Regions from separate parts of the Streptomyces sp. NBC_00122 genome, predicted to be linked through region 1. Evidence: predicted binding sites of a transcription regulator. Region 1 holds the regulator's gene; the other holds the start of a gene.
The links. Region 1 encodes HrcA, which represses chaperone genes, less so after heat shock. Its sites were predicted from a motif close to TTNGCACTCNGNNNNNCNGAGTGCNAA; they were not measured.
Positions count from the first base shown of each region.

Region 2: groL (chaperonin GroEL) is a predicted target of HrcA. The motif match lies at 3,556-3,582, and genes of this name have one in related genera.

Region 1 is NZ_CP108191.1:1,884,142-1,888,951, reverse strand. Features, by position in the region: gene OG737_RS08975 (DUF3097 domain-containing protein) at 1-125, opposite strand, end outside; gene OG737_RS08970 (MBL fold metallo-hydrolase) at 154-879, opposite strand; gene hrcA (heat-inducible transcriptional repressor HrcA) at 1,027-2,043, shown strand; gene dnaJ (molecular chaperone DnaJ) at 2,044-3,183, shown strand; gene OG737_RS08955 (nitronate monooxygenase) at 3,340-4,431, shown strand; gene OG737_RS08950 (16S rRNA (uracil(1498)-N(3))-methyltransferase) at 4,428-4,810, shown strand, end outside.
Region 2 is NZ_CP108191.1:2,750,548-2,755,357, forward strand. Features, by position in the region: gene OG737_RS12880 (beta-glucanase) at 1-278, opposite strand, end outside; gene OG737_RS12885 (phosphoribosylanthranilate isomerase) at 349-957, opposite strand; gene OG737_RS12890 (Uma2 family endonuclease) at 1,095-1,667, shown strand; gene groL (chaperonin GroEL) at 1,768-3,390, opposite strand; gene OG737_RS12900 (cold-shock protein) at 3,685-3,891, opposite strand; gene OG737_RS12905 (MoaD/ThiS family protein) at 4,304-4,579, opposite strand; gene thrC (threonine synthase) at 4,616-4,810, opposite strand, start outside.

The DNA of each region.
Region 1 (4,810 bases):
GCCACCACCGCGCCGCAGAAATCCGTACCGGCCACCTCGACCACCAGATCGGGTTCCGCCGCCACCTCCGGCACGGCCTTGGGGCGCTTCCACTGCGGGGTCAGGTCGGGGGAGTACTCGCGCATCCGGCCGACAGTAGGAGAGCCGCGGCCGTCATGCCTCCGACACGCCGAAACGGGCGGCCAGTGTGGCGCGTTGCGCACGGACGAAGTCCGCGGAGACCACCGCTCCGTGACCCGGTACGTACAGCGCGTCGTCCCCGCCCAGCGACAGCAGCCGGTCCACGGCCGCCGGCCACTGCGCCGGCACCGAGTCGTCGCCGGCCTGCGGTTCGCCCGACTCCTCGACCAGGTCCCCGCAGAAGACCGTCTCGCGCTCGCCGGGCACGAAGACGGCCAGGTCGTGCCGGCTGTGCCCGGGCCCCACGTTCGCCAGCAGCACCTGCACCCCGCCCAGCTCCAGCGTCCACTCGCCCGACACGCCGTGCCGGGGCAGCACCAGCAGCTCCACGGCCTCCGCGGCCTCGGCCTGCGCCAGTCCGTGCCGTACGGCGGACTCGCGCAGCTCCTCGCGGCCCGTGGTGAGCAGCGAGTCCAGCCCGACCGCCCCGAACACCTCGGCCCCGGGGAAGGCCGCCCCGCCCAGCACGTGATCGAAATGGCCGTGCGTGAATGCGATATGAGTCACGTGCCGGCCCGTCAGCCGCTCCGCCTCGGCCCGCAGCTGAGCGCCCTCCCGCAGGCACGAACCGGGGTCGACGAGGAGGACGGAATCGTCCCCCACCACCAGTCCCACCGTGCAGTCCCACACCGGAAGCCGCCGCCGGCCGGTCCGCCCGGTCAGCCGTTCCCAGCCCGCCTCTTCCCAACGCACGTCCATGCCGCGACGCTACCCTGGCAGGCCTCCCTTGCCAGGGTCTTACTACCCGGCCGTACACTGAGCGGGGGTTCTCTGGCACTCGAACGCCCAGAGTGCCAGTCAACAAGCAGCGAACAAGGCAACGGACCACAGCTGGAGGTGTGCGCGATGCTCAGCGAACGCAGACTCGAAGTGCTGCGCGCCATCGTCCAGGACTACGTCGGGACGGAGGAGCCGGTCGGCTCCAAGGCGCTCACCGAGCGCCACCGGCTCGGGGTCTCGCCCGCCACCGTGCGCAACGACATGGCCGTGCTGGAGGACGAGGGCTACATCGCCCAGCCCCACACCAGCGCCGGCCGGATCCCCACCGACAAGGGGTACCGGCTCTTCGTCGACAAGCTGGCGGGGGTCAAGCCGCTGTCGTCGCCCGAGCGTCGGGCCATCCAGAACTTCCTCGACGGCGCCGTCGACCTCGACGACGTGGTCGGCCGGACGGTGCGGCTGCTCGCGCAGCTCACCCGCCAGGTCGCGGTCGTCCAGTACCCCTCGCTGACGCGCTCCACCGTGCGCCACGTCGAGCTCCTGTCGCTGGCCCCGGCCCGGCTGATGCTCGTACTGATCACCGACACGGGCCGCGTCGAGCAGCGGCTCATCGACTGCGCGACCCCCTTCGGCGAGACCTCGCTCGCCGACCTGCGGGCCCGCCTCAACAGCAGGGTCGTCGGCCGCCGGTTCACCGACGTACCCCCGCTCGTCCAGGACCTCCCCGAATCCTTCGAGGCCGAGGACCGGGCCACGGTCTCCACCGTGCTCGCGACGCTCCTCGAAACCCTGGTCGAGGAAGCCGAGGAGCGGCTGATGATCGGCGGTACCGCCAATCTCACCCGCTTCGGACACGATTTTCCCCTGACGATCAGGCCGGTGCTCGAAGCGCTGGAGGAGCAGGTCGTGCTCCTCAAGCTGCTGGGCGAGGCCAACGAGTCGGGAATGGCCGTACGGATCGGGCATGAGAATGCTTACGAGGGACTGAACTCCACGTCCGTCGTCTCGGTCGGTTACGGTTCGGGCGGCGAAACTGTCGCCAAACTCGGCGTGGTCGGACCGACCCGCATGGACTACCCCGGAACGATGGGAGCGGTACGCGCAGTGGCACGTTACGTCGGACAGATCCTGGCGGAGTCGTAAGTGGCCACGGACTACTACGCCGTTCTCGGCGTGCGCCGCGACGCATCGCAGGACGAGATCAAGAAGGCCTTCCGGCGCCTCGCGCGTGAACTTCACCCGGATGTGAATCCGGACCCGAAGACGCAGGAGCGCTTCAAGGAGATCAACGCGGCTTACGAGGTGCTCTCGGACCCGCAGAAGAAGCAGGTCTACGACCTCGGCGGCGACCCGCTGTCCTCTTCGGGCGGCGGCGGTGGCGCGGGCGGATTCGGAGCGGGCGGCTTCGGCAACTTCTCCGACATCATGGACGCCTTCTTCGGCCAGGCCTCGCAGCGCGGCCCGCGCTCGCGTACCCGCCGCGGCCAGGACGCCATGATCCGCCTCGACCTGGAGCTGGACGAGGCGGCCTTCGGGACCACCAAGGACATCCAGGTCGACACGGCCGTCGTCTGCACCACCTGCTCCGGCGAGGGTGCCGCCCCCGGCACCTCGGCGCAGACGTGTGACATGTGCCGCGGCCGCGGTGAGGTCTCGCAGGTCACCCGGTCCTTCCTGGGCCAGGTCATGACCTCGCGCCCCTGCCCGCAGTGCCAGGGCTTCGGCACCGTGGTCCCGACCCCGTGTCCCGAGTGCGCGGGCGACGGCCGGGTCCGCTCCCGCCGCAGTCTCACGGTCAAGATCCCGGCGGGCGTCGAGAACGGCACCCGCATCCAGCTCGCGGGCGAGGGCGAGGTCGGCCCCGGCGGCGGCCCCGCCGGCGACCTGTACGTGGAGATCCACGAGCTGCCGCACCCGACCTTCCAGCGGCGCGGGGACGACCTGCACTGCACGGTCACCATCCCGATGACGGCGGCCGCGCTGGGCACCAAGTGCCCGCTGGAGACGCTGGACGGCCTGGAGGAGATCGACATCCGGCCCGGCACCCAGTCCGGCCAGGCGATCCCGCTGCACGGGCGCGGCGTCACCCACCTGCGGGGTGGCGGGCGCGGCGACCTGATCGTGCACGTCGAGGTCACCACCCCGGGCAAGCTGGACCCGCAGCAGGAGGACCTGCTGCGGCAGCTGGCGAAGCTGCGCGGCGAGGAGCGGCCGACCGGCCAGTTCGCGCCGGGGCAGCAGGGTCTGTTCAGCAGGTTGAAGGACGCCTTCAACGGTCGCTGACCGTCCTGACCTCATCGACGAGCCCGGCCCGGGGATGCCCCGGCCGGGCTCGCCGCATTCCCCGCGAGGCCGCTTCCCGGCCACGCCAGGAAGCGGACTATGCCAGGCGAATGCCGTGATTCGGCCCCCTGGGCGGGACATGGCACGATGCAGTCCATGTCCACCGCACCGAACGGTCTCTCCCCCTACCCGATCGTGCAGGCACCCATGGCGGGCGGCGCCTCCTGTCCGCCGCTCGTCGCCGCCGTGTGCGAGGCGGGCGGGCTGGGCTTCCTGGCCGGTGGCTACAAGACCGCCGACGGCATGTACCAGGAGATCAAGCAGGTACGCGCGCTCACCCGGCGCCCGTTCGGGGTGAACCTCTTCATGCCGCAGACCGGTTACGTGGACCCGGCCGCGGTCGAGGCGTACCGCGGGCAGCTGGCCGGAGAGGCGAGCTGGTACGAGATCTCGCTCGCCGACGAGGACATCATCGGTACCAGCGACGACGGCTATGACGCGAAGCTCGCCATTCTGCGGGAGGACCCCGTTCCGGTCGTCTCCTTCACCTTCGGCTGCCCCGCCCCGGCGGTCCTCGCCTCGCTGCGCAAGGCCCGTACGTACACCGTCGTCACCGCGACCTCGGTCGAGGAGGCCCGCGCCGCGCAGGAGGCCGGAGCCGACGCCGTCTGCGTGCAGGGGGTGGAGGCCGGCGGCCACCAGGGCACCCACAGGGACGACCCGCAGGCCGACGGCACGGCGGCGGTGGGCCTGCTCGCGCTCGTGGCGCAGGTACGGGAGGCCGTGGCCCTCCCGATCATCGCGGCGGGCGGCCTGATGCGGGGCTCGCAGATCGCCGCGCTGCTGGCGGCGGGCGCGGAGGCGGCACAGCTCGGGACGGCCTTCCTGGCCTGTCCGGAGTCGGGGGCGGACCCGCTGCACAAGAAGGCGCTGACCGACCCGCTGTTCGTCCGGACCGAGCTGACCCGGGCCTTCTCCGGGAGGCCGGCCAGGGGGCTCGTGAACCGGTTCATGCGCGAGCACGGACCGTACGCCCCCGCCGCCTATCCGCAGATCCACCACCTGACCTCGGGGCTGCGCAAGGCGGCCGCGGCGGCCGGGGACCCGCAGGGCATGGCGCTGTGGGCGGGCCAGGGGCACCGGCTGGCGCGGACGCTGCCGGCCGGGGAACTGGTGGAGGTGCTGGCGGCCGAACTGGCCGAGGCGCAGAGCACGTTGAAGGCAAGGCAGATGAGGAGTGCGTCATGACCGCCCCGGTGTTCGTGGTCGAAGAGGTCCCGTCGGGACCGGAGTTCGTCCTGGACGGCCCTGAGGGCCGGCACGCGGTGTCCGTGAAACGGCTGAACCCGGGTGAGGCGGTGGTCCTCACGGACGGCCGGGGCGGCTGGGCGGAGGCGGTCGTGAAGGCCGCCGAGGGCAAGGACCGCCTGGTCCTGGCGGTGTCCTCGGCCGGGCTGGAGGCCGAGCCGGCGGTCCGCATCACGGTGGTCCAGGCCCTGCCCAAGGGGGACCGCGGCGAGCTGGCCGTGGAGACCATGACCGAGACGGGCGTCGACGCGATCGTGCCGTGGCAGGCCTCGCGCTGCATCACGCAGTGGCGCGGCGACCGCGGGGCCAAGTCCCTGGC
Region 2 (4,810 bases), 870 kb from region 1:
GTGTTCCAGTTGCCGTCGGGCCTCAGCTTGGCCCGGAAGACGCCGCTGCGGCTGTAGGCGGGATCGTCGACGAGGTGGTCCAGTTTGTTGTCGCCCGGGTTCGTCGGGCCGCCGTCGGGATACGCCCACGAGCGGCCCGCGACCCATTGGGTGGGCGAGGTGAAATCGGCGGTGAAGACAGGGGCGAGGCGCGTCCTGATCGCAGCCGCGCCGCCGGCGCCCGCCGGGGCGAGGCGCGACGTCAAGCGCCGCAGCCAGCCGAGCTTTTCCGTGTCCATGCAGGGTGTGTGCCCACAACCGGACGCACCCATGCCGGAATCATCGCGCAGGGTAATCGCGCGGAAGCATTCAGCGACCGGTGTTGCGCGCCGCCTCGATGAAGGCGCGGATCAGCTCGGGCGACTTCACCCCCCGCGCGCGCTCCACGCCGCTGGAGACGTCCACGCCCCACGCGCCGGTGCCCCGGACGGCCTCGCCGACGTTGGCTGGGGTCAGCCCGCCCGCGAGCAGCCACCGCCCCTCGGGCGGCGTGAAGTCCGCGGACCCCCAGTTCCACGGCTTGCCGGAGCCCGGGTCGGGGGCGTCGAGGAGCAGCAGGTCCTCGCCGTACTCGCCGCAGCGCTTCACGTGCTCGGCGGTGGCCCGCAGCAGCGTCCGCCCCTCGGCGCGCAGCGCCGCGAAGTCCTCGGGGCCCTCCTCGCCGTGCAGCTGCACGCCCCGTACGCCGCTCTCCTCGGCGAACCGGCGCACCTCCGCCACCTGCTGCCCCCGGAACACGCCGACGGTGAGCACCCCGTCCGGCACCCGGGCGGCCAGCTCCCGCGCGGTGGCCGCGTCGACCGTACGGGGGCTGCCGGGCGCGAAGACGAACCCGACGGCATCGGCCCCGGCCGCCACGGCCACGTCGACATCGTGCGCGGTCCGCAGCCCGCAGATCTTGACGAAGAGATCGCTCATACCCCCAGTCAATCAAAGCCCCCCGATCAGCGGTGATCCGTTTCGGCACCCGGGCGCGACCACCCCCGCGCCGCTAGCCTGGAACGAGGCTCACGCCCAGTGCACGGCACGCCACGCGGAGGACAACGGTGACGATCATGATCGAACGGGCCACACCGATAGAGCAGGCGGCACCGCCGACGTTCGAGACGCTCCTGCGAACCGTCGAGGAGATGGACACGCCAGACGGCTTCAAGGCCGAGCTCATCCGAGGGAAGATCATCGTGTCGCCGTTTTCCAAGCTTCGCTACTACCGGCGCATGCGCGCCGTACGCGAGCAGCTCCAGGCCCACGCCCCCGAGGGTCACGTCGCCGATGTAGCACCCTTCCTCTTCAGCTTCCCGGAAGCAGAGCGAGCCTACGGGCCCGACCTCTTCGTGGCGGACGAAGCGGCTTTCGACGAGGAGGGCCGCCACGCGGACAGCGCGGCCCTGTCGCTGGTCGCGGAGTTCACCTCCGTGTCGACCAGGGATGCGGACTGGAAAGAGAAGTTGGACGTGTACGGCCGCCTCGTACCCGTGTACCTGGTCGTCGACATGCAGGACTCGGAGATCACCTGCTTCTGGGATCCCTCCCCGCACGGCTACCGCTCCCGTACGACGGTGTCCTTCGGTGAGGCGCTGCGCGTTCCGGCGCCGTTCGACTGCAAGCTCGACACCACCGGCTTCTAGACACGCGGAAACGCCCGAGGGCGGCACTCCTTCCGTCAGGAAGGAGTGCCGCCCTCGTTCGAGAACAGCCGATCGACCGGCGGCCGGAGCCGCGGGAGGATCAGAAGTCCATGTCACCGCCCGGCATGCCGCCCGGGGCGCCGGCGCCGGCCTTCTCGGGCTTGTCGGCGATGACGGCCTCGGTGGTCAGGAACAGCGCGGCGATCGACGCGGCGTTCTGCAGCGCGGAGCGCGTGACCTTGGCCGGGTCGATGATGCCCTCGGCGATCATGTCCACGTACTCGCCGGTCGCGGCGTTGAGGCCGTGACCGATCGGCAGGTTGCGGACCTTCTCGACGACGACGCCACCCTCGAGACCACCGTTGACGGCGATCTGCTTGAGCGGGGCCTCAAGGGCCAGGCGCACGGCGTTGGCGCCGGTCGCCTCGTCGCCCGTGAGCTCCAGCTTCTCGAAGACCGCGGAGGCCTGCAGCAGGGCTACGCCACCACCGGCGACGATGCCCTCCTCGACGGCCGCCTTCGCGTTGCGAACGGCGTCCTCGATGCGGTGCTTGCGCTCCTTGAGCTCGACCTCGGTCGCGGCGCCGGCCTTGATGACGGCCACGCCGCCGGCCAGCTTCGCGAGGCGCTCCTGGAGCTTCTCGCGGTCGTAGTCCGAGTCGGAGTTCTCGATCTCGGCGCGGATCTGGTTCACGCGACCGGCGACCTGGTCGCTGTCACCGGCACCGTCGACGATGGTGGTCTCGTCCTTGGTGATGACGACCTTGCGGGCGCGGCCGAGCAGGTCGAGACCGGCGTTCTCCAGCTTGAGGCCGACCTCCTCGGAGATGACCGTGCCGCCCGTGAGGATGGCGATGTCACCGAGCATGGCCTTGCGGCGGTCGCCGAAGCCCGGGGCCTTGACGGCGACGGACTTGAAGGTGCCGCGGATCTTGTTGACGACCAGGGTCGACAGGGCCTCGCCCTCGACGTCCTCGGCGATGATCAGCAGCGGCTTGCCGGACTGCATGACCTTCTCCAGGAGCGGCAGCAGGTCCTTGACCGAGCCGATCTTGGAGTTGACGATCAGGATGTACGGGTCGTCGAGAGCCGACTCCATACGCTCCATGTCGGTGGCGAAGTACGCCGAGATGTAGCCCTTGTCGAAGCGCATGCCCTCGGTGAGCTCCAGCTCCAGACCGAAGGTCTGGGACTCCTCGACGGTGATGACGCCTTCCTTGCCGACCTTGTCCATGGCCTCGGCGATGAGCTCGCCGATCTGGGTGTCGGCGGCGGAGATGGAGGCCGTGGAAGCGATCTGCTCCTTGGTCTCGACATCCTTCGCCTGCTCCAGCAGGGCGCCGGAGACGGCCTCGACGGCCTTCTCGATGCCGCGCTTGAGGGCCATCGGGTTGGCACCGGCGGCCACGTTGCGCAGGCCCTCGCGGACGAGCGCCTGGGCGAGCACGGTGGCGGTGGTCGTACCGTCGCCGGCGACGTCGTCCGTCTTCTTGGCGACTTCCTTGACCAGCTCGGCGCCGATCTTCTCGTACGGGTCCTCGAGCTCGATCTCCTTGGCGATGGAGACACCATCGTTGGTGATCGTGGGCGCGCCCCACTTCTTCTCAAGGACGACGTTGCGACCCTTGGGGCCAAGGGTGACCTTGACGGCGTCGGCGAGCTGGTTCATCCCACGCTCGAGACCGCGCCGGGCCTCCTCGTCGAACGCAATGATCTTGGCCATCTGAAGTGGTCCTCCCGGACAGCGGTGGATTGCTCCCGGACCGCGCCCGCGCCCGCGACGGACGGCCTGCGTGCCCGGCGGTTCCTTCCCGCCGGACCCTGCGGGCCTCACCGACCCGGTCCTCGTTTGGTAGCACTCTCACCTGGAGAGTGCTAACGCCAATGATTAGCACTCGACCCCCACGAGTGCAAGCGGCTTGGGTGAACGCCCCCGCGAACGCACGAGGGGCCCACACCCCCGTGTCCAGGATGTGGGCCCCTCTTACGTACGCGTGGGCGGTCGATCGCGCCGGGACTAGCCGAGTGCGAGCTTGACCATGTCCGCCTGCGGACCCTTCTGGCCCTGCGAGATCTCGAACTCGACCCGCTGACCCTCTTCAAGGGTGCGGTATCCGTCCATCTGGATGGCGCTGTAGTGGACGAACACATCCGCACCACCGTCGACCGCGATGAAGCCGTAGCCCTTCTCCGCGTTGAACCACTTGACGGTGCCCTGAGCCATGCCTAACTCCCCTATAACTGGCCCTTGCGCAGGAACGCACTTCGCGCTCCCGGGTCAGAACTTGCGTCGGAACGCGTCGACCGAGGCTGAATGTATCCGCGTCGGTGCTGTCTGCAACAGGTCAATCCGACGAGAATTCTGGACACCCAGAAACATTGAAATAGAGTGAAAATTTGGCATATCGCAGGGCAACTCGGGCCCGACATATCTCGCCAAAGCCCCATACCGCGCCTGCACATTGACCCGATGTCGACCCTCACGCGACCCGTTCATATGCTGCGGGCAAGTCCAGCGGAGGGGACTTCCCCAACTCTACCGTGCCCAATCAAACAGAATTGCCCCCTCCGCTTTTAGCGGAGGGGGCAATTACGGTTTTCGTGTTTCAGCAGCCGCCGGCACGGTGCCGGTCTGGTCAGCCTCCGGCGACGGCGGGAATGATCGAGACACCGGCGCCGTCAGGCGTCGCCGCCTCCAGCCCTCCCTCGAAGCGCACGTCGTCGTCGTTGACGTAGACGTTCACGAAGCGGCGCAGCTTGCCCTGGTCGTCCAGGACGCGGGCGGCGATGCCCGGGTGGCTCTTCTCCAACGACTCGATGACCTCGGCCAGGGTCGAGCCCTCGGCCGGGACCTCGGACACGCCGCCGGTGTAGGTGCGCAGGATGGTGGGGATGCGGACGTTGACGCTCATGGCGCTACTGCCTTTCCGGTAGGGCGGAGGAGATGGTCAGGCCAGGCCGGCGGCGCGGAACGCGTCCAGGCTCGGGCGGATGGTGGCGGTCTGCCCGCTGTCCGCGGCCACCGCCTCCAGGGTCTTGAGACCGTCACCGGTGTTCAGGACGACGGTGGTGAGCGCCGGGTCGAGCTGCCCGTTCTCGATGAGCTTCTTCGTGACGCCGACGGTCACACCGCCCGCGGTCTC